DNA from 3 places in the Peribacillus sp. TH27 genome. Region 1 is predicted to be linked to each of the others. Evidence: riboswitches for the same ligand, from Rfam matches in the RefSeq annotation. Region 1 holds a riboswitch; each other region holds the start of a gene.

Region 1 (8,240 bases):
CGTGCAAAAATTTAAAGATGAAGCGGAAGCCATCCAACTTGCCAATGATACTCCATACGGCCTCGCAGCAGGTGTATTTTCACAAGACGGCGCGAAGGCTTTAAGAGTGACTAAGAAAATAAGAGCAGGAATTACGTGGATTAATGCTTATAATCTAGCCTACAATGAAGCACCGTGGGGAGGCTACAAACAGAGCGGAATTGGCCGTGGATTAGGAACTTTTGGTTTAGATGAGTTTAGTGAGGTAAAACAAATTAACATTAATTTAGAAGTGGAGCCAACCAAGTGGTTTGATCATTAAAAATGGATAAGTAGATATAAAAGAGTAAAAGAGTAAAAGAGTAAAAGAGTAAAAGAGTAAAAGAGTAAAAGAGTAAAAGAGTAAAAGAGTAAAAGAGTAAAAGAGTAAAAGAGTAAAAGAGTAAAAGAGTAAAAGAGTAAAAGAGTAAAAGAGTAAAAGAGTAAAAGAGTAAAAAGAGTAAAAGAGTAAAAGAGTAAAAGAGTAAAAGAGAGTGAGTCACTGTACTATTACACTGTTTGAAAAATTGAAAGGGGACATTAATGATGATCTGGGATTTTAATTTCAATCTTCCTACTTCTATAGAGTTTGGGAACGGAAAAGTTAAAAATATTGGGAAAAGAGCAAAAGAGCTAGGAGGAAAAAAGGCACTTCTAATTACCGATAAAGGACTGGCGCAAACTGGAATTTTACAAAAGGTTACCGATTCGTTAGACCAAGAAGGTGTCAATTATATTGTTTTTGATGAAATTACTCCTAATCCAAAAGATGTAGATTGCCATAGAGCCTATCAACAATTTAAAGACGAGGAAATAGATCTTTTGATAGGTCTTGGCGGCGGAAGTTCGATGGATACAGCAAAAGCAATTGGTACACTTTTAACCCATGGAGGAGAGCTTAGAGATCGTTACGGTTTTAATTTACTAGAGAGAGAAATCACTCCACTTATTTGTATTCCTACAACTTCAGGTACTGGAAGTGAGGTTACAACAGGTTCTGTCATTACAGATACAGTTACAAAACAGAAAGAGGCTATACTTGACATTAGATTGGCTCCGAAACTAGCAATTTTGGATCCTGAATTAACTCTAACTCTGCCTAAATCTATTACTGCTGCTACTGGAATGGATGCACTTACACATGCTATCGAAGCTTATACCAGCAATATTGCTGAACCAATTTCAGATGCTCTCAGTCTTTATTCAATTGAATTAATTGCTAAGTACCTTCCGTTAGCTGTAGAAAATGGGAACGACTTAGAAGGACGGAAAAATATGCTTGTAGCCAGTTTAATTGCAGGTATGGCATTTAATCACGCGGATCTTGGTGCTGTACATGCTATGGCTGAACCACTTGGAGGTCTTTATGATACTCCACATGGGGTAGCAAATTCTATATTTCTTCCACATGTGTTTGAATTTAATATTCCTTCAAACCCTGAAAAGCATTCAATTGTAGCTGAAAAACTTGGAGCAAATAAAGAAGGTAAAACAATTGAGGAAACTGCCTATGAAGGTGTTGTTTTGTTAAAAGAGCTTGCTCGTAAAATTGGCATTCCTGATTTTCGAGATTTAAATAATATCAATCCTGAAGATTTCCCATTCCTTGCTGACGGGGCAGCAGTTCATTTATGTACACAGACGAATTCAAGAAAAGTGACACGCGAAGATTATTTGGCATTATTCCAAAAGACTTATGAGGCGAAAAACACAACATTAATTTAAAAATTTAACTAGATTAATGTTGATCTAGAATTTTTGAATCGGCGGTCGGCTTAATGGGAGTTTTAATTGGGCGGCCGCCATGGTTTACAGAAAACATGCGTATGCCCACTTGCTGCGGGTACATAATTAGCTATTTATGGATATGAGATTGCTATAAAGTAAGAATAACGAACTGGAGGTTTTTCAAATTGCATAAGTTGAAAATGTTTATAAACGGTGAGTGGATGGATTCTTTAAGTAAACAGAAGAAAAATATTGTAAATCCGGCAAACGGCAAGATCATTGCAGAGGCACCTAACGGAAATGCAGAAGATGCCCGGATGGCCATTGATGCGGCACGAACCGCATTTGATTCCGGGATTTGGTCGGACTTACCGGCTTCGGAACGGGCTTCCTATTTATTTAAAATAGCAGAGAAAATTGAAGAACATGTATCTGAGCTTAGCCAACTTGAAACAGCCAATACCGGAAAACCTCTTAAAGAGTCAGAGTTTGACATGGCTGACGCAGCGGATTGTTTTCGTTATTATGCCGGCTTAGTCACTAAACCTGACGGCCAAACGTATCCTGTTTCTGGTCCTGTACAGGCTATGGTTGTTCGAGAGCCGGTAGGGGTATGTGGACTGATCGCTCCGTGGAATTTCCCTTTACTGACGGGAGCTTGGAAAATAGCCCCTGCCCTTGCTGCAGGAAATACGGTCGTGTTTAAACCAGCCGGGATAACTCCGGTTACCACCACTAAATTGTTCGAGATTATCAAAGAAGTTGGCATACCAGATGGTGTTGCAAACCTAGTTATGGGTGGTGGGGGAACAGTAGGAAATGAACTAGCGGAAAGCGATAAAGTTGATATGGTTTCGTTTACTGGCAGCACGTCAACAGGAAGAAACGTCATGCAAAAAGCAGCTGGAAATATTAAAAACATTGCACTCGAATTAGGCGGCAAGTCACCTAACATCGTTTTTGCCGACGCAGACTTTGATACGGCCGTGGATTATGCTTTATATGGAATTTTTGTCAACGCCGGCCAAGTTTGTAATGCAGGATCGCGTTTGCTGCTTGAAGAGAGCATTCACGACAAGTTTATCGATAGACTGATAGAGAAAGCGAAAAAGATCCGGGTCGGCCCTGGTGATCAACCATCTACAGAAATGGGTGCCCTTGTCAGTGAAGCACATATGAATGAGGTACTCCAATATATTCAACATGGCATAGAAGAAGGGGCTACATTAGCCTGCGGCGGCAAGCGTATCACAAGCAATGGACTTGAAAAGGGCTATTTTGTTGAGCCGACAATATTTGTTGATACCAAACCGGACATGAGAATTGTTCAGGAAGAAATATTTGGGCCAGTACTGACTGTACAAAAGTTTAAAGATGAAGCGGAAGCCATCCAGCTTGCCAATGATACTCCATACGGCCTCGCAGCAGGTGTATTTTCCCAAGACGGTGCGAAGGCTTTAAGAGTGATTAAGAAAATAAGAGCCGGAATTACATGGATTAATGCCTACAATCTAGCCTACAATGAAGCACCATGGGGAGGCTACAAGCAGAGCGGGATTGGTCGGGGGTTAGGAACTTATGGTTTAGATGAGTTTAGTGAGGTAAAACAAATCAACATTAATTTAGAAGTGGAGCCAACCAAGTGGTTTGATCATTAAAAATGGAGAAGTAGAGATAAAAGAGAGTGAGTAATGCTTACATCGAAGAAATTTTTGACTAATAATAGAGGATGCACTTTTTTGAATTCACAAATATTTTAAAATTTAAAAATTTTCAAATATTAATTCTGAAGATGGGCTATAACAGAAAGAAAGCTGTCAGCCTAATTGTTTTATTTTACGAGTAAAAAGCCAGTTCATCAAGATTTGTCTTTTTTAAGACCTAATAAAACAAAAATAATATTTTACTATATATGAATTATATTCCCCCGCGCTCTTTCTCTGTGGCGTTTACTAAGGAGAATCGAGTAATCAGAAAATATGTTGGTTCCTGATAGTCATTATTGACTACACAATTCCATTTTGCCTAGTTTTATAGGTTGGCATGAAGCTTGCATATATATTAACGAGAACGTAATACAAGTGGGAGGCAAAGTACATGTCGAATAATGAAAAACAACATCTTAATTTACCTTTTACCGGAATCTGTACTTTCGGGAAATATCCCGTATGTCCGGATCTAGACCAGCTAGATGCAGATGTAGCTGTCATTGGAGTTCCAAATGATATGGGAACACAATGGAAGCCAGGCGCAAGAATGGGTCCAAGAGGAATTCGTGAAGGCTCTACATTATATAGTTTCGGGTTAGATGGAGCCTATGATATTGAAAATGATATCATGTATCTTGGCCCGAAATGGAAAGTTGTTGATTGCGGCGATGTAGACATAGTACATGGGGATATGATGCAATCCCATGATAATACGGAAGAAGCCATTCGAAAAATCGTTTCAAAAGGTGCAATGCCGGTTGTTTTAGGTGGAGATCATTCCATTACAATTCCAGTAGGAAAGGGCTTGGGTGAACTCGGGCCATTTCATGTGATCCAGATTGATGCGCATTTAGACTGGGCAGATCACCGTTCAGGAATGCGGGTTGGACATGGAAGCTGCATCCGCCGCTTATCTGAAATGAATCATGTTCAAAAGATTTTCCAATTGGGCATTCGTGGAATCAGCAGCAGTAAAAAAGAAGATGTCGATGCTGCCAGAGAATACGGAAGTGTCATCTTGTCTCCCCGCCAAATGAGAAAGATGGGATTTGAACAGGTTTTGGAACTTATTCCAGCAGGTGAAAAATATTATATTACCATGGACATTGATGGCCTCGACCCATCGATCGCCCCTGCGACAGGCACACCTTCTCCTGGAGGCCTGCTTTATGATGAAGTCAACGAATTACTTCATGGAATTGCAAAAAGAGGAGAAGTAATCGGTTTTGATATGGTAGAAGTTGCAACTCCTTACGATCATACGGGAATAACTGGACAAGTGGCAGCGCGCCTCTCATTAGACTTGCTTAGTTATGTTTTAAAAGAAAAAGAGAGAAACCAGGATGCAATCAGCGATCATCAAGAGCAGAACTTCATAAAGAAGCATTAGTCTGTTAAATTTGAAAGCGTTTGCTGATATAAAGTGATTTTCCTCCGTTTTATCTTTTCTTAGTTTCCTGAATATGTATAAAAATAGAGGCGATATCATAAAAAACACTTATGTAAATAATTATTCATTTAGAATATTTAGAGTATTTCAAAAAACGTATAGCGGTTGACGATTGTGGGAGAGTGCAATGTAGACAGCCACCGAAGGAGCAAGGTCCAAAAAAAACCTTGGAACAAATCTCTCAGGTATAAGAACCACAATGGGACGCAACTCTGGAGAGCGCGTTTATAAAACGCCACCAAAGAGGAAGACTCTTTTTAGCATAGAGTTAAACTCTCAGTTAAAAGGACAGAGAAGGGAATGTTGCCAACGTTATCACTTTAAATGTTTTTGTTCTGGTTTGAATTGTACACCAAAACAAGGGAAGTTAAGTGACTAAAACTATTAAGCACATTAAAGATAACTTCGGTATTGAATTGGAGGTTTTTCTTTATGATTTCCAATAATAATGATTACGTAAACAGAGGATGCTTTTATCTAGAAAGCATCCTCTGTAGTGTATATTTGAAAGGTATAAGTAGTTTGTAAAAGTACACTATTATGAACGGTGTTTATCGACTGTAAAAAGCAATCTACTCCTATTCAATTCACAATTCACTTGGGGTACTAGGGGCATATAATTTATGAACTGTCAGAAAGCTCTATCTCTATATTTAAAATTCTGAAAATAAAGTTTTTTCAGATATTTATTGAAATTTCCATTAGAACCATTTATTATACAACTGTTAATGCGATTTTATATCAGCGGATGATAATTGTGGGAGAGACTAAACGCATTGTTTAGCACCGAAGGGGCAATTCCCAAAAAAATTGGGTATGAATCTCTCAGGTAAAAGGACCACAATAGGACGCGTCTCTGGAGAGAGCTATGAGCCACCAAAGGAGTTAAACTCTCAGGTAAAAGGACAGAGGAAAGATAGGAGAACACCTATCTTTCCTATGCCCTTTTTATGCTGGGAAAGATAGCACAAACGAAAAAAGGAGGATTGTGCTATGAAATTTATTAAAGAATGAGTCTTTCTATTCAATTTTCCTGACTACAACTTTTACCTTAGAGAGAATCTGCAATAGGTTGAATGCAATACCTTTATCTTTTCAAAGGCTTGGTAGATTATGTCGAGGTTTGCACCAGAACCAGAATATTTATCAGCAACATATTGAGTAATATTATATTAAAATTGTAAGCGTTTTCTTTGTTGGGTTGAATAATAATATGTCAAAATTTTATCGGAATATTATTATTCAATTATCTGGAAATTAGGGAGTGGGAAATCATATGCAGGAACAAAAATTGTCGAGAGGCCTAAAAAACAGGCACGTACAACTAATCGCTATTGGCGGGGCAATTGGAACGGGATTATTTCTCGGAGCAGGAAAATCTATTCACTTAGCAGGACCATCGATTTTATTTGCTTACATGATTACAGGCGTAATTTGCTTTTTAATCATGCGCGCTCTTGGAGAACTACTCTTAACCAATTTGGAATATAATTCTTTTGTTGACTTTGTAAAAGACTATTTAGGTAATATGGCAGCATTTATCACCGGTTGGACCTACTGGTTTTGCTGGATTTCAATCGCAATGGCCGACTTAACAGCAGTTGGTCTTTATACCCAGTATTGGTTTCCCTCCGTACCACAGTGGATGCCAGGTTTAATTGCGCTTGTCATTTTGCTATTTATGAATCTAGCAACCGTAAAACTTTTTGGCGAAATGGAATTCTGGTTTGCATTAATTAAAGTTATCGCTATTCTAGCACTTATAGTTATCGGTATTTTCATGATTATTAAAGGCTTTTCCACAGATTCAGGCGCAGCCAGTTTCACGAATCTATGGAGCCACGAAGGTATGTTCCCAAATGGAATAAATGGATTTATCCTCTCATTCCAGATGGTAGTGTTTGCGTTTGTTGGTATTGAACTTGTAGGACTTACAGCAGGTGAAACAGAAGATCCAGAGAAAGTTATCCCAAAAGCAATCAATAATATTCCTATTCGGATTATAATTTTCTACATTGGCGCACTTATTGTCATTATGAGTGTTTATCCGTGGAACGCAATCATCCCATCGGAAAGCCCATTCGTCCAAGTATTCGTGGCTGTTGGTATCGCTGCAGCTGCTGGTATCGTCAATTTTGTCGTCCTAACATCGGCTGCTTCGGCATGCAACAGTGCAATCTTCAGTACAAGCCGGATGGTATACTCACTTGCCAAAGATAAAAATGCACCTGTGCCATTTGCAAAACTTAATGCCCGTAAAGTACCTTCCAATGCACTGGCCTTTTCAACTGTCGTCATTCTAACTTCCGTTGTTTTGAACTATTTAATGCCAGAAGGAGTATTTACGTTAATTACAAGTATTTCTACAGTATGTTTCATCTTTATTTGGGGAATTACTGTCATCAGTCATTTGAAATACCGCAAAACAAGGCCAGATCTAGCGAAAATGAACAAATTTAAATTACCACTTTATCCAATTTCTAATTACTTGATCCTTGCTTTCCTAGCTTTCGTACTTGTTGTGCTTGCACTTGCGGAAGATACTCGTGTTGCCTTGTTCGTAACTCCTGTTTGGTTTATTTCGCTGATTGCGATTTATAAGATGCAGAAAACGAAGGCAAATCATGCGGATCAGGCGAATCAGAAAGAGGTAGCGGAAAATTAAGAGGCTACGGACAAAAGTCAGGGACCTACTATTAACTTTATCAAAATAGTCAACTTGCAAAAAACGATGATACAAGCGACTCGTGAGTAACCTGGATGACCATATGTGACATTCATAAAGTAAGAATTTTCAAAAAATAATGTTAACGCTTACAAGAAAATCTTGACATTCTTATTTCCACCAATTATTCTAAATATAATAAAAATTCAATATGAGCGAATGACGGTTGTGGGAGAGTGCAATGCGACACGCCACCGAAGGAGCAAGTTCCAAAAAGACCCTTGGAACAAATCTCTCAGGTAGATGGAACCACAACTGGACGCACCTCTGGAGAGCGCGTATAAAGTAGTACGCCACCAAAGGGGAAAGGCCCTATTAATATAAAAGGGTTAAACTCTCAGGTAAAAGGACAGAGAAGGGTAGAGAAAGCTAAGCTAAGCTACCCTTCTCTGTTCTTTTTTGTGCGCAAAAAAGGGTAGTGTTTCGTAGTCACTAGCTATGCAACAAACCTTTAATACAAAAATTTTCAAGGGGGAGTACAAATGAGTTTACAGCAAAATGATTCAATCATTTTTCAAGCTATCAGAAACGAGCAAAATCGTCAGCATCAAACCTTAGAGTTGATTGCATCAGAAAACTTCGTCAGCCAGGATGTATTAGAAGCAATGGG
Region 2 (8,240 bases), 4.9 Mb from region 1:
GCTGTATCGCCGTTTGCTTCATGGAAGGCACGAATCATCATTAATCCTGTCCATTCACCATGTGCACCTGCTGCTGGCTGTAAGGTCACTTGATCCATCCCTGTGATTTCTGTTAAATGTTCTTGCAAGTCAAATAATAGTTCCAAGGCTCCCTGTACAGTCGCCGGATCTTGATATGGATGGATATGGGCGAAACCGTTAAAACGCGCCACATTTTCATTTATCTTCGGGTTATACTTCATCGTACAAGAACCGAGTGGATAAAAGCCCGAATCCACCCCGTGATTCCGTTTGGAAAGAGCTGTATAATGACGCATGATATCTAATTCCGATACTTCTGGAAGCTCAGCCTCTTCTTGACGGATGTATTCGGCAGGAAAAATCTCTTCAAGTGAAATTTCTTCAACATCCATTTCCGGTAGACTGTACCCTATTCGACCGGACGTACTGATTTCAAAAATGAGTGATTGATCTTGATTATTCATGTTGATCCCCCAATTCCTGCGCAAGTGCATCAATTTCTTCTTTTGTTCTAAGTTCTGTTACAGCCACAAGCATATGGTCTTTCAGCTGTGGATAAACAGTCCCTAAGTCGAAGCCGCCGATAATTTCTTTTTCAAAAAGACTTTGATTAATTTCTTGGTAAGATGCCGGCAGTTTAATGACAAATTCATTAAACGATGGTCCCTCAAACACCACTTCTATTCCTTTTTCCTTTATAGCTTTTTTCGCATAATAGGCTTTTTGAATATTATTCACTGCCATTTCTTTGACACCCTTTTTCCCAAGTGCGGTCATCGCAACAGAAGCTGCCAAAGCATTTAACGCCTGATTGGAACAAATATTGGATGTGGCCTTGTCACGACGAATGTGTTGCTCACGAGCTTGAAGCGTCAGCACAAATCCCCGTTTACCATCTTCATCCACTGTTTGCCCGACGAGACGGCCTGGCACTTTACGAACAAGTTTGTTCGTGACCGCAAAGTATCCGCAATGCGGTCCGCCAAAAGCTGCTGGAATACCGAATGGCTGAGCATCGCCTGTTACGATATCAGCACCAAGGGCACCTGGAGGGGTCAATGCACCTAGTGCAAGCGGGTTACTCGAAACGATAAACATGGATTTCACATCATGAATGATTTCTTCCATTTCTTTCAACGGTTCAATACGTCCAAAGAAGTTTGGATATTGCACAATGACTCCCGCAATATCGTCTTTCGCCAATTCCTTTAAGGCAGCTAGATCTGTCACACCATCTTTAAATGGAATTTCAATGACTTCCACTCGCTGACCTTTCGCATACGTCTTAACGACTTCTCTTGATTCAGGATGTACTGCCGCTGAAATTAGAATTTTCTTACGTCGTGTATGACCGGATGCAAGCATCGCTGCTTCCGCTAATGCCGTCCCTCCGTCATACATGGAGGAGTTGGCTACATCCATGCCTGTCATTTCACAAATCATCGTTTGATATTCAAAAATGGCCTGAAGCTCCCCCTGTGAAATTTCTGGCTGATAAGGGGTGTAGGCTGTATAAAACTCCGAGCGGGAAAGAACATGATCAACGATGACCGGTGAATAATGATCATACACGCCCGCACCAAGAAAGGAAGCATAGTTTTTAAGATCAGCATTCTTAGAAGCAAGTTTTGATAATTCTTTCATTAAGGCTGGCTCTGATTTAGCTGGTTTAATGTCATATTCGCCTTGAAAGCGGACACTTTCAGGAATATCGTTGAAAAGGTTCTCAACAGAAGGGACCCCTATTACCTCCAGCATTTGTTGTTTATCCTGCTCTGTCATGGGTAAGTAACGATGTTTCATCTTAATGACCATTCCTCTCTATTTACGTGGTTTTTTATAAAAAGGTGTTTGTATAATAACAGCTTTCAATCGTTTTGAACGAATTTCCACTTCGACTTCAGAATTCATCACCGAAAAGTCTTTATCGATAAGTACCAATCCTACATTTTTCTTCAATGTTGGTGATTGAGTGCCAGTCGTAACTTCACCAATGACTTTATCCCCACTGTATACCTTATAGCCATGACGAGGAATGCCGCGGTCAATCATTTCAATTCCGACAAGCTTACGTTGTGCCCCTTTTTCCTTTTGTTCAGTAAGAACGGCTTTCCCGAAAAAGTCGGCTTCCTTATCCACTTTAACCGCAAAACCAATCCCGGCTTCAATTGGGGTAATATCCGGTGAAAGCTCCTGTCCATAAAGCGGAAGTTTAGCTTCAAAGCGGAGTGTGTCACGTGCCCCTAAACCTATCGGCTGTATCCCTTCTTCTTTTCCTGCATCTAGAATAGCTCTCCAAAGGGCCGGGCCATTTTCACTGTTGCTATATATTTCAAAACCATCTTCACCCGTATATCCTGTACGTGAAACCATCGTGGAAAGCCCATTTATCAGGACATTTTCCTTGAATTTAAAAAAGCCAATTTCACTCAAAAGTGTATCATTAGATAGTTTTTGTAATATTTTCTCTGCCAAAGGTCCCTGCAGTGCCAACTGTGTATAATCGCTTGATACATCCGAAAGTTGGACATCCTCTGAACAATTAGCTTGTAGCCAGTTAAAATCTTTTTCTGTATTGGCGGCATTGACCACGAGCAGATAGTCGTCTTCTGCCTTTTTATAAATGATAAGATCGTCAACAGTACCGCCGTTTTCATAACACATAGCCGTATAAATTGCTCCGCCCTGTTTTAGCTTTGATACATCATTGGTCATCATTTTTTGTAAAAAGGCAAGACTCCCTGGGCCCTTCACATCAACCTCACCCATATGGGAAACATCAAATAAGCCAGCTTTTGTACGAACTGCTTCATGTTCGTCCTTGATACCCGAAAATTGGACAGGAAGTTCCCAGCCGCCAAAATCGATCGTTTTTCCTCCGTATTCACGATAAACCTCAAATAGTGGCGTTCTTTTTAAATTGGTCAAAAAATGACCCCCCTTAGATTTTTTAGATTTACTTTGCTCACTTTTCTAAAAGCTTCTTTCCATTTTGTCAGATCTTCTTATACTTCTCAGCCTGATTCATAATGTGGAAAAAAGGGCACAAAAAAGGACAGAGAAAGCCCTAAAGAGCTTTTTCTCTGTCCTGAAACCTGAAAGTTTACCTATATAATAGGTTTTCCCCTTTGGTGGCCGTCCTGCAACGAGCGGCGCTCTCCAGAGTTGCGTCCAATAAGAGTTCTTTTGCCTGAGAGATTCACTGCTAAGTTTGCTCCTTCGGCGCTACATTCGTAGTCTCTCCCCTTATCTTCACCCGCATATAAATGTGTCTCCACCAATTAGGAAAGTAATTAATCCTACTGATAGTTAGTAAAACCTCTGTGCATTTACAAAATGCTTTCTCTACCAACTCTCCTTAAAACTTCAGAACTTAATGAATGATCTCTAGTCTGTTAATCTGGGATAAAGTAAGAGGCGGTTGCCCATACTATGAAAAACATGAACTACATTCATCTTTTAAGCGTTTTGGGAAATTGGAATTTTCTAAATATACTTACATCCTACCTTAAGAAACTTTTCTCTGCAATATCTTTTACAGAGAAATATTTTTCTTACTTCACATATAAAATGTTCGGGTTTCAACCTTAAATAAGAAAATTATGATTTTAGAAGGAGTAGTTTCAATGAAAATTAATATATCCTTCAGTTCTGATTGGAATGACGAGTTTCTACAAAAGATGGAAAATGACGGTCCATGGGGTAATTGGGAGCTTTATAAATTGGCTGTTCAAATGGAAGAAAACCTCATTATTCCTGATTTTGAAGGTTTACAGGCACCCAAGCATCTTCCACAGCTCACCCCGCTTCCCCACCAATTGGAAGCGGCAAAGCAGGTAGTTGAAAAGATGAATGGAAAAGCCATTTTAGCTGATGAAGTAGGTCTCGGGAAAACAATCGAAGCTGGCTTGATTCTAAAAGAATATATGATCCGTGGTCTTGTTAAAAAAGTATTAATTCTTGTCCCCGCTTCACTTGTAAGTCAATGGGCTTTTGAATTGAATACCAAGTTTCATATTCCGGCTGTTGTTCAAAGAAAAAGCTATGTGTGGGAATCATGCGATGTTGTTATATCATCCATTGATACAGCGAAACGAGCTCCCCATCGAGATATCATTTTTAATCAGCAATATGACTTTATCATTATTGATGAGGCTCATAAACTTAAAAATAATAAAACGAAGAACTATGAATTTGTCCAAAATCTGAAAAAGAAATTTTGTTTATTGCTGACAGCTACGCCAATTCAAAATAAAGTCGAAGAAATTTTCCATCTTGTTTCGTTATTGAAACCGGGACACTTGGGAAATGCAACACTCTTTTCTGAGAAATATAAAGGCAAAGGCCGAAATGTTATTGAGGATGAGCACCTAAAGGAACTCGTCAACACTGTTATGATTCGGAACCGACGGGCTGATACTGGAATTGAATGGACAAAAAGGCAGGTGGAAACAATCATCATTGAATTTTCTCCAACTGAACAAGCCTTGTACGACGCTGTTTCCAAATTTAAGCCTATTTCAGATGGATCGAAGGGAAGTTCTTTTTCAGCACTCACCCTCCAAAGAGAAGCATGCAGCAGCAGAGAAGCCGTTTTTTATACATTGAAAAACATGAAAGCCAAATATGAACAGCCTTCCCCTGACTTTTTAGCAAAGCTAGATGAGCTGTTTGAGAAGGTAAATGAAACAGAACAAAACTCCAAGGCTGAAAAAGCTTTAGAACTCATCAAGAAAATTGATGACAAAGTGATTATCTTTACCGAATACAGAGCCACTCAGCTATATTTACAATGGTATTTACAACAGAATGGAATTTCCTCAGTTCCCTTCCGCGGCGGCTTTAAGCGTGGAAAAAAAGACTGGATGAGAGAATTATTCCAAAAGCAGATTCAAGTTTTAATTGCTACCGAAGCCGGTGGGGAAGGAATAAACCTTCAATTTTGCCACCACTTGATTAATTTTGACCTGCCATGGAATCCAATGAGACTTGAACAAAGAATTGGACGGATTCACCGACTTGGCCAGGAAGAAGATGTCATGATATATAACTTTGCAACGAAAAATACAGTTGAAGAACATATTTTGAAATTATTATATGAAAAAATCCATTTGTTTGAAAAAGTAATTGGTGAATTGGATGATATTTTAACGAAGCTGGATATTACCAACATCGAAGAATATTTAATTGACGTGGTCGGCGAGTCCCGAACTGAGGGTGAAATGAAAATCAAGATGGATAATTTTTCATCGATGATTCAATTCGCTCAAACTATGAAGGAAGGTGAGATTCATGCAGCAACAGGAAATTCATGATTTTTTAATAACTTTCTTTGAAGCTAATGATTGTGAAGTACTAGAGAATGCCCCATCCCATATCACTGTTCAACTGACGATTGAAATGGATAAAGAGTTAATGAACCGTCCCTTTTATTGGCATTATCTTGAAAAAACGGGCGGGATTCCAAACCCAGCCCAGATTACTTTCATTACTAATCCTGATCAGGCTCCACCCAATATGAAAGGAGAACGAATTCACTTTGGTTCGCCCCGTCTCCATCAAATTATCGAATCAACAAAAAGGCTGGCTGGATATACTAGACTTTTCGAGGATACACTCCCCTCAAATGGTCGCCATAATCCATTGTTCCCCTGGCTTACACTAAATGTTAAAATATCTTATCAATGTGATCGAAAAAAAGATACCTTTATGTCTGTTGGATTGAATTTAATCTCCGGGGAGATCATGGAAGGATTTCACAATCGTGTTTTACCGGTTAAAGTCACCCCAAAGATACCGGATTACTCCTTCACCCTCTCACCATTAATCATGCCAAAGAGTGGGTTAGCAAGACTTGATACATATATCCGAACCAGCTTCGAGAACGATGACCATTCTTGGGCGGAAGAAGCCATGGAGCGCTGGCAGAATGACTTAAATTTATTGGAGCATTTTTATAAGGATATGGATGAAAAAAGCGAAAGTTATTTCACTGAAAAACAGGCATTACAGGCCCAATATGAGCCAAATATCCTAATATCAATCATCAATGGCGGTTTATTTTACTTATCAGATAGAGCGTTAGGATAAATGGATCTATTTTTTCAGAAATGATTTCTCTACTACAACCGCCTAGCTAGGTTTTTCCTGACTAAACAAAAAAAAACAGATGTCCAAAAGCTTAGGACATCTGTTTTCTTTTTTTGATTTTTTTTCTTACAAACATCGACAAAGCGAAAGGGACAATACCAAACCAGTGGGACACACCAGTATTTTTATCCTCTTTCCGATGACGACGTTTTTCTTTCCGTTCTTTCTTGGTCAAATTAAAATATTCGACAAGCTGCTGTGTAAGATATTTGATATAAGCGTTAGTAGACATACAATATCACCCTAAATAAAGTATGCCCTGCTTATGCTTCTTTTATTCTTTCTAGTTTACCCGAGATGGTTACTATTTGGGCCTGCTTGTTGTATCGATGGTAAGTTCTCCACTTCCATTTAGGGGAAGCCTGACATTAGTCTAATCATTCCGTTCGATACCCCATTCACAGTCAGCCAAAAACGTTTTCATCCTTCCTGAATCCGCACCATCAGGTTGCCTTCATACGTGTTATACGGACTGTTTTTCTATCCATTCTACAACTCTACCTAACTCTTTGTCATATTGAATAATGATTCTACCAACTCGGTTATCTTTAGTCGAGGAAGCAAATTCAATAAAGGCATAACGGGCATCTTGTTTCGTTAATATATAATGGACATCACCATTGGGATATGAGATATCCCCCTGAAGGTTCTTCGGTATATCTTCACCCCATCCAGCTGTTACCTCATTAACGGCTAGATGCACTAAATGATCGGCCACAAGCGTTTCTTCCACTTCTTTATAAAATTTTTTATCGATGACAAATTGATCGATCATTAATATCGTGAACATGATAAAAACACTCGCTACAATCATGACCATCGGGAAAACGACCCCTTTTTGATTATTCATCAACTTTCGTCTCACTTTTAAAGAAAGGATGAAACCTGCGAATAACAGTATTCCCTGCTTTATCCGTTATATTTAACACAATGACGTTACCATCCTTCTCAACCTTAAATTTTGAAATGTTCTGCAGGATGACCTCATGACCTTTTCCATTCACTCGCCTGCGGAGCTTATCTTCATATTGTTCAATAAAAGATAACTGGTCACCTGAAAGTAAATATAATTTATTTTCTATTACATCCTGACTTTTAGCACCCCTGACCTCCTGTTGCATTTGCATCGTAAAGATCTCCCACTCTTTAGGATGCAATTTGTCTTTTGATTCCAACTGTGTGTGAATAATTGAAAAAAGTTGTAAGATGAAAATAGAGGTGGTCATTAATATCATTAAAGAAAAAAGCATTTCAATTATTGTAAAGCCATCATTTTTTCGCAGCATCACAAATGGATTCTGATTTACCCACTTCATTTTCATATCGTACACATCCTTCAATCATACCTGGGAAATCCTTCTGTTCCTTCCATGTTAGTTCATACAATCTTTTCTGATAATGGATTTCCTGGTCGACAGCATTTACCTCCCCATCCATGAAGGCAGTCAATCTTTCATATAACAAATAGTGGGCTTCTGTCCTTAAGACAACATTTTTCCGATTGGTCATTATCTCCTCAAGTATCGGCAGAATCGAAATGACCAAGACTATACAAATCGAAAAAGCGGCTATCATTTCTAAGTAGACGTAACCTCTACTGTTTCTCAATCCTAAACCTCCCTTTACCGATATTAAGGATTAACTTGTACTTCCCTTTTGTCGTATCAATCATCATCGTCCCTGCTTTTGAAGCATTTCCATACTGATTAAAATGAAACGTAAGTCCTAATGTTCCACTTAAGAACTGTATATCCTTTGGTATGCTTCTCTCAAGCACAACCCCCTCCTTATAGGATGTTACCGTGTAAATCCTATTCGTATTATCCATATGAAGGTAAATCAGACTTTCATGGCTGATGGCATACTGCTGCGCATAGAAAATGTCCTCTTTCAATTGAGAAATGAAAATCTTATTTTCCATTCCTTTAATAAAGCTTGGATATAAATTTAGACCGATGCCACTTAGCAGTACAAAAATAACGAGGACGATGAGGGTTTCTGACAGGGTATAACCTCCACAGGAAGGCCGCACAATCAATTTGCTGCTATTCAATTACCGTAACCTTTCC
Region 3 (8,240 bases), 2.4 Mb from region 1:
TTACGACAAAGTTAATAATACCTGCTGCTGCAGTAATACCTATTTTAGCAAAGGTTGAAACAAACGGACTACCGATGTCATCTAGTTGGTTCCAAGGAAAGACTGTCACGATGACAAAAATAGCGCCAATATAGAATATTAAAATACGCCAAATGATGCTTTGGATAGCTTTTGTTACAGTCTTCGTTGGATTTTTCGCTTCACCCGCAGTGATACCGATAAGTTCAACGCCCTGATAGGATGCTACAACAAGGGAAAGCGCAAAGAAGAACCCTGTCCAGCCCCCGGTGAAGAAGCCGCCATTTGCCCAAAGATTTGATAATCCAATTGCATCACCGCCATTTCCAAATCCGAAAAAGATAAGACCTAGTCCAGCAATAATCATCAGTACAATCGTTATAATTTTAATAAGCGCAAACCAAAATTCAAATTCCCCGAAAGATTTTACAGAAATGAGGTTTGCAGCCCCTAGGATAACCATGGCAATCACACCTGGTATCCATGCGGGTAAATCTGGGAACCAATACTTCATATACATTCCAACGGCAATTATCTCGGACATTCCGACGATTACCCACTGAAACCAATTACTCCATGCAGTCATATAACCTGCTAAAGGATGAATATAGTTACTCGCAAATGTTGCAAACGAACCCGTAGTAGGCTCTAAATAAAGCATTTCTCCCATAGAACGCATGATGAAAAATATAAAAAGACCAGCGATAGCATAAGCTAGCATTACAGATGGTCCAGTCCATTTAATCGTACTTGCTGATCCCATAAATAACCCAACACCAATGGTACCGCCCAAAGCGATCATCTGAATATGACGTGCCTCTAGCCCTCTCTTTAATTCTTTGTTTGACATGATTAATTCCTCCAGATGTAATATTAGCGACTATACTTCGTACAAGGTTATTAAAGTTTTTTTCTAGCCCCTAATTAACTCCCAATTTAGATCAAAACAACTGTTGATTCATTTTCCATACTTAGATTAGATTTGAAAAGTTCCAATTCTTTTTCATATCGCATAATTTATAATCTTATCTTATAATAATAAATATTCTGTAAAAAAACAAATGTATTTCTAGAAGAAACACTAAACAGTATAAAAAAATTCAATCACTAAAAGTGATATTAGATATATTAGTATTTTAAGAAATCAATAAAATAACATGACCCTAATAAGATAAAGTAGGGAATTTAACACAACCAAAGGAAACCCAGTCTTTAAAGACTGAGCTCAGTTCAAATGGCCTTGTTCTAGAGCAAGGTGAGGGAGTTATCATAGAAAAAAGTCAAACTTTAGTTGAAATTATATTGACTTTCGAGAAATTCAATTCGTTCATATAACTCTTTGTTTACAAGTGTAGGCACTCCGTATTTCTCACCTAATTTTAATACCGTACCTGCAAATAACTCAACCTCACTGTAACGTCGAGCTTCGATATCTTGAGCCATGGATGGCTTTCCTTCTGGGCTTAATGTATCCAATACACTTAACCAATAATCCAGATCTCTTTCCGTTAAATGAATTCCTTCTTTCTCTGACAGAACGATAACCTCTCTCATGGCAGAAATCATCATTTCTCTTGCATGACCCTTTCGTTGAATTTCACCATAATTACTTTTATAGACAGCAACAGTTTGATTAACACCAACATTCAGCATAAATTTCCCCCATTGCCGCTTATACATATCCGTATCTATCTCATATGGGACCTTCATTTTTTCAAAAAAATCTGCCACCTGCTGAACCTTTTCTGAAACCAATCCAGGTTCCCGCTCACCAAGGCAGAGTATGCCCATATGGTCGTATGTCAACTTATTTTCTTCTTTAACAGCATCCATACCTTGCGCAACACAATATAAGACTTTATCCTTTCCATACGCCTCACCAATAATCGCTTCACTTGTGATCCCATTCAAAGCAGAAATAATAATCGTCTGTTTTCCAATTTGATTCTTCACCGCTTCAATAGCATCTTCCAATCCACTAAATTTAACAGTAAAAATCATCAAATCTGCAGGCTCGCATATTTCTTCAGGCGTTACATAATGAAAGTCACAAAGCTCACCATTGCAATAAACCCCATCCTGGACATATCTCTTTATTCTAGCTGTATCCGCAATAATCCTCACATTCTTCTTCGGCATTTCCTTTGATAAATGATGTCCATATAAAATGCCCAGTGCTCCTAATCCAACAATTGATACTGTCTTTATCGCCATAGCATCCCTAATTCCCTTCACCTTTTTACCTAAATATTATCACACTATTCGGAAAACGGTCGCGATTAAAATGCCAGTTCTATGGTATGAATTGTTTAGAAAAAAACCACCTAGAAAAGCTACAATATTGTGAAATACCAATAATGACACGAGGGGTTTGTAACATCCCTTACAGCTTCTTTTTGGTTCATATATATCACCAAAAGGAAAATTAAGGCTTAAACGAAGTCTACTTTTCTGAGGAACGATAACCACAAAATTTGTTGTTGTTTTTTGTATTGATTTTAAAGTGTACCCGTTAACTATCAGCTACAGTCATTATGGCTTTTCCAATCACTATTTTTAAAGAGTTGATATATACCAACTACATTACTCGCTAACTTTCCAATTTCCATATTGACCTATAGAATAAACAATGATAGAATTCCAATATTATATTGACGTTATTTAAGTATAATGACAAATGACCGAAGGAAGATTCAATTCTTCTACAAACGGACATTTATTACAACCGCATACTAGCAAGCGTTGAATGCTATGGATCACACTATAGCAGGAGCAGCTTCTGGAGAGACTGTACATAGTACAGCGCCGAAGGATTCACAATCTCAGGCAAAAGGACAGAAGAGTAACGAATGATGAATTGTTATTCTTAAACCTGACGAGATTGGTAGTATCCAATCTCTTTTTTTATTGTCCAAAATCCAAGATATTGCCATTCAATGGCATAAGCGAGGTGAAAACAACGAGCTACACGGAATGTGGAATAACGCTCCACACGACTAAGATCATATACAACGGGAGATGCTCAAATTGGCTAAACAGGAATTGAAAAGAGATTTAAAAAATCGCCATATACAATTAATTGCAATAGGAGGAACCATTGGTACCGGTTTATTTCTTGGATCCGGTAAAGCCATCCAATTAGCAGGCCCATCCATTATCTTTTCCTATCTTATTATAGGGATTGCCTTATTTTTTGTTATGAGGGCTTTAGGGGAATTACTTTTATCCAACGCCGGTTATACGTCATTCACCGAATTCGCTACCGAATATATCGGGCCGTGGGCTGGATTCGTAACCGGATGGACCTATTGGTTCTGTTGGATCATGACAGCCATGGCCGATATCATTGCGGTTGGTGTCTATATGCAATATTGGTTCGATATCCCTCAATGGATACCAGCTCTTGCATGCCTAGTCATTCTGTTAGGATTGAATCTATTGACGGTTAAATTGTTTGGAGAACTTGAATTCTGGTTCGCGCTCATTAAAGTCATCACGATTATTGCCTTGATTATTGTAGGCATCATCCTGTTAGTCATTGGCTTTAAAACCAATACAGGAACCGTTTCACTCACCAACCTTTGGAGCCACGGAGGCATGTTTCCGAACGGCGTATCCGGCTTCCTGCTATCTTTACAATTGGTTGTCTTCTCCTTTGTAGGGGTCGAATTAATTGGTGTTTCTGCAGCAGAAACAGCTAACCCGAAAAAAAATATACCATCAGCCATCAATAAAATCCCGGTCCGAATTTTACTTTTCTATGTAGGTGCCATACTCGTCATTCTATGCGTCAATCCTTGGACACAGCTGGATGCATCAAGCAGTCCATTCGTAGAAGTCTTTACACTAATCGGCATTCCAATCGCTGCAGGGATTATCAATTTTGTTGTCCTGACATCCGCTGCATCTGCCGGCAACAGCGGTTTATTTTCAACAAGCCGTATGCTTTATACATTAAGCAATAATAACGATGCTCCTGCAAAATTAGCAAAATTAAATAAACATGCTGTTCCAAGTAATGCCTTGGTTACATCGGCAATCGTCGTCTCCGTAGGGGCATTGCTAAGCAAAATGATACCTGAACAGGCCTTTACAATAGTAACTACAATCAGTGCCATCTGTTTTATTTGGGTTTGGAGCATCATCTTGATTTCACATATCAAATATACGAAAAAACGTCCGGACTTGAGAGCCCAATCTACATTCAAAGCTCCTTTTACACCCTTTATCAATTACGTTATTTTAGGATTATTTCTGTTCATCCTAATCGTTATGCTATTCGCTGAAGCTACACGACTTTCACTGTTAATGACGCCAATCTGGTTCATTCTTCTACTCGTACTCTATAATTATCAGAAAAAAAAGTAGCTATTTTTCATGGTCGCAGGAATTAAAAGGAAGGGACACTCCCTTCCTTTTTTTCAATTTATTTTGCTAACACAGAGAAGCGCTACTAAAATATATAATGCAGCCACAGTAAATTTTATATTAAAATAGTGTAAGGTACTGTAAGTCGATATGAATGACTTTTCACTTAGAATGGAGGGGTTGGATTAATGAAGATTATATATATACTTACTCTAGTTCCTTTTATAGGCATATTAGGATTTCTTCCGTTTGTTAACAGAATAGAACCTTATGTATTAGGGATGCCTTTTAATATGTTTTGGATGGCTATGTGGGTGGTCCTTACATCCGTTATTTTGGGCATCATGTATAAGTTGGACCCCAGAAATCGGGAAGGTGACCAGGAATGAATATTTCCCTCTTAATTATTTTAGGATTTTTACTTTTATCAATCTTTTTAGGTATTCGATCTTCAAAAGGAAAAGACATGAATTTGGAACAATGGACGGTTGGAGGCCGTGGTTTTGGTGCTATATTCGTCTTTCTATTGATGGCTGGAGAAATTTATACGACGTTTTCCTTTCTTGGCGGCAGCGGCTGGGCTTATGGTAAGGGTGCACCCGCTTTATACGTCCTTATTTACATTACTTTGTCTTATGTATTGTCATATTGGCTTCTTCCGGAAATATGGAAATATGCCAAAGAAAATAGTCTAATGTCTCAATCTGATTTCTTTGTAAGCAAGTATAAGAGCCCAAGCTTAGGAATTCTGGCAGCACTTGTCGGTGTGGTATCTATGATTCCAGTGATTGTCGTGCAACTTAAAGGATTAGGGATTATTGTTTCAGAAGCATCTTATGGAGCAATTTCAATGTCTACCGCGGTCTGGATGGGAGCAATCAGCCTTACTATTTATGTTATGATTTCTGGAATACACGGCTCAGTTTGGACAGCAGTCATTAAAGATATCATGATGATCGTGATTATAGGATTCTTAGGAATTTATCTTCCTATTCATTACTTTGGTGGTTTTCAACCGATGTTTGAGGCCGTAAATGCAGCCCAGCCTGGTTTTCTAAAGCTTCCTGAACAGGGGCTTAGTGTTTCATGGTTTATCTCCACGGTAATATTGCTTGTATTCGGTTTTTACATGTGGCCCCAAGTTTTCAGCGCTGTCTATTCGGCGCGCAGCGGGAAAGTATTTCGTAAAAATGCTATAATCAGTCCGTTATATACGCTCATGTTGTTATTTGTCTTTTTTGTAGGATTTACTGCTATATTGAAAGTGCCTGGACTCGTTGGGGCAGATGCAGACCTCTCATTGCTGCGCCTTTCTATTGAGACCTTTGATCCATGGTTTATAGGCATAATCGGCGGAGCTGGAATGCTGACCGCATTAGTACCGGGATCCATGCTTTTAATGAGTGTGGCTACACTGCTCGCGAAAAACGTCTATAAGGAATTTGCACCTACAGTATCCGATCGGAACGTTGTAAGATTAGCAAAGTTCCTCGTTCCTGTTATTGCATTAATAGCAGTCTACTTTACATTAAACGGCGGGGAAACGATGTCAGCATTAATTCTCATGGGATACAGTCTTATCACACAGTTATTTCCGTCTCTTCTCTTTAGCCTGAAAAAAACTAATACCATCAACAAATATGGAGCAATCGCCGGGATCATCTGCGGATTGGCCATCGTAACCTACATTACGCTTAGTCATTCAACCATAGGTACCATGTTTCCATCCTTACCACAGGCAGCGAAAGATTTGAATGTTGGAATCATTGCCTTGGCGGTCAATTTCTTTGTTATGATTACTGTAAGTCTCGCTTTCAGAAAGCTCTCGGTTCAGTTAGATCCCGCAAAATAATCTAAATCTATTAAAGATATATGAAGTAATTCTTTGACTGTGGTTTTTGGGGATTAAAAGTGCACCGTAAATTATACAATCGAAAGGCTCAGTCAAAAGACTGAGCCTTTATCATGTTATGTATCCCATACCCCATAAAGGATACACACTTCTTTTTCTTGTCTTTTTTCCCTCTAACGGTCTATTATTCTCTTTGGACATGAGTAATGAATGACAGCAGGGGCCTTGGCAATCAACAGATAAAATGGTTTTCAAAAGATCGTACTGATGAAAGATACAAGAAATAATTTACGGGTCATTCTGCGGTTCACTTCTTTCAGATTCAGGAAATCAAAATCCTCTAAAAAAAAAAAAGAAGCTCTAGAAATTCGTGTAAGTATACGTTGAACTACCCACCACTTATCGACCTTACGGTCTGATTGAAGTGGGGGATTCCTAAGAACATTAGCCTATCGGCCAATTTTTAATTAGGCTATCCCCGTAGTTCCTACGGTTAGAAGCCTTATGGCTTCATTCATTAGATTGAGTCCTGCGTTAATATCTCGATCGTGGTGAGTAGAACAAAAAGGACAATCCCATTCACGAAGATTCAGATGTTTAACGTCTTTATTTTGGTAACCGCAGCTAGAACACAATTGGCTAGAAGCAAACGTTTTAGATACGGTCACGATTTGTTTACCATACCATTTTGCTTTGTATTCCAACATTTTTTTGAATTGGTACCAAGACACTTCACTAATAGCTTTAGCTAGTTTGTGATTTTTCATCACATTCGACACTTGCAAGTCTTCCATTCCAATCACATCGTGGTTTTTGATGATTTCGGTAGAAACTTTATGTAAGTAATCCATTCGGGCATTTGAAATTTTTTCGTGTAGGATAGCCACTTTTCGTTTTTGTTTTTGATAGTTTTTGGTTTCAGCCAATGGTTTATTTTGATTCAAGGCTATTTCTTGTCGCCTTGAAAGAATCCGTTGTGCTTTGGACAATTTCTTTTCGACCGTCCGGAAGAATTTTGGGTTTTGATAGACCGTACCATCTGAAAGAATAGCAAAATTCTTCAAGCCAACATCTACACCGCACGAACGATTCGTTTTAGGAAGTACTTGTACATTGGTTTCCGCTAAAACGGAAATGAAATATCTACCCGAAGGGTTCCGCCTGATTGTGGCATTGATGATTCGCCCTTCGACTTCGCGGCTTTTAGCAAAACGAACTAGACCGAGTTTTGGCAATTTGATTTTGTTTCCAATCATTCCGATATTTCCATTCGTATGTTTAGTCGTGTAGGAATGGATAGGATTCTTTTTCGATTTGAAGCGTGGTGACTTGTTTTGCTTTTTATAATATCGACTATAGGAATCTGCTAAATTTTCCACCGATTTCTGTAAGGCAATACTGTCTACTTCTTTCAGGAAAGAATACTCTTTCTTTAAAGCTGGAAGTTCTTTGATTGTTGCGTATTTATTCAGAAAAGAACCTTTCCATTCATTAGAGGATAATTGGCCGTTCTGCTTCATTTCTTCACAAATATACCAGTAGGCATCTTTCTCCTTTTGTTTGCTTAAAAAGAAGTTATAGACAAAACGGGAGCAGCCGATCGTTTTATTGATTAGAACTAGTTGTTCTTTAGTTGGATAGATTCGAAATTTATAAGCTTTGTTTACGACCATTGGTTTCACCCCCCTTATAGTTATTATTAACAATCGAACGTATGTTTGTCAAAAGATTACTTTGGCTTATGCCAACCCCCATTCATCTCCCCCTTACCGTTGGGCTCTCGCCCTTCACACGCTTGAAGAGGGAGTCTTCTGGCGTGAAATGATAAAAAGATTCCTTTATTCATGCCTATGTTTAACGATACTGATAATAATTCATCAAATGCTAACAACTCTTTCGTACCATATTCCCAAATCCATAGAGACCATAATTATTTTTCTAATTGACTTGCGTGATTTGGACTGTAAAGCATTTGAACACGAACACAGTCTATTGGTGTATT

What was found. Region 1 has a riboswitch for glycine ahead of JFU24_RS01870 (amino acid permease). Riboswitches for the same ligand answer to the same signal wherever they lie in the genome.
Region 2: it holds a riboswitch for glycine, as region 1 does, so the genes downstream of both, gcvT (glycine cleavage system aminomethyltransferase GcvT) here and JFU24_RS01870 (amino acid permease) in region 1, are expected to answer to the same signal.
Region 3: it holds a riboswitch for glycine, as region 1 does, so the genes downstream of both, JFU24_RS13420 (amino acid permease) here and JFU24_RS01870 (amino acid permease) in region 1, are expected to answer to the same signal.

What each region holds. Positions count from the first base shown of each region.
Region 1 is NZ_JAEKEV010000002.1:36,789-45,028, forward strand. It holds gene JFU24_RS01850 (aldehyde dehydrogenase family protein) at 1-301, shown strand, start outside; gene JFU24_RS01855 (iron-containing alcohol dehydrogenase) at 562-1,743, shown strand; gene JFU24_RS01860 (aldehyde dehydrogenase family protein) at 1,932-3,404, shown strand; gene speB (agmatinase) at 3,844-4,845, shown strand; glycine riboswitch at 5,011-5,112, shown strand; glycine riboswitch at 5,113-5,206, shown strand; glycine riboswitch at 5,654-5,756, shown strand; glycine riboswitch at 5,760-5,816, shown strand; gene JFU24_RS01870 (amino acid permease) at 6,182-7,570, shown strand; glycine riboswitch at 7,888-7,993, shown strand; gene glyA (serine hydroxymethyltransferase) at 8,113-8,240, shown strand, end outside.
Region 2 is NZ_JAEKEV010000002.1:4,964,614-4,972,853, reverse strand. It holds gene gcvPB (aminomethyl-transferring glycine dehydrogenase subunit GcvPB) at 1-485, opposite strand, end outside; gene gcvPA (aminomethyl-transferring glycine dehydrogenase subunit GcvPA) at 478-1,824, opposite strand; gene gcvT (glycine cleavage system aminomethyltransferase GcvT) at 1,843-2,949, opposite strand; glycine riboswitch at 3,103-3,186, opposite strand; glycine riboswitch at 3,190-3,277, opposite strand; gene JFU24_RS25355 (DEAD/DEAH box helicase) at 3,648-5,336, shown strand; gene JFU24_RS25350 (YqhG family protein) at 5,314-6,111, shown strand; gene JFU24_RS25345 (YqzE family protein) at 6,203-6,403, opposite strand; gene comGG (competence type IV pilus minor pilin ComGG) at 6,635-7,021, opposite strand; gene comGF (competence type IV pilus minor pilin ComGF) at 7,014-7,493, opposite strand; gene JFU24_RS25330 (hypothetical protein) at 7,441-7,779, opposite strand; gene comGD (competence type IV pilus minor pilin ComGD) at 7,766-8,224, opposite strand; gene comGC (competence type IV pilus major pilin ComGC) at 8,217-8,240, opposite strand, start outside.
Region 3 is NZ_JAEKEV010000002.1:2,484,991-2,493,230, forward strand. It holds gene JFU24_RS13410 (amino acid permease) at 1-868, opposite strand, end outside; gene JFU24_RS13415 (ketopantoate reductase family protein) at 1,306-2,232, opposite strand; glycine riboswitch at 2,788-2,866, shown strand; gene JFU24_RS13420 (amino acid permease) at 3,046-4,386, shown strand; gene JFU24_RS13425 (DUF3311 domain-containing protein) at 4,575-4,775, shown strand; gene JFU24_RS13430 (sodium:solute symporter family protein) at 4,772-6,238, shown strand; gene tnpB (IS200/IS605 family element RNA-guided endonuclease TnpB) at 6,706-7,911, opposite strand; gene JFU24_RS13440 (MepB family protein) at 8,169-8,240, opposite strand, start outside.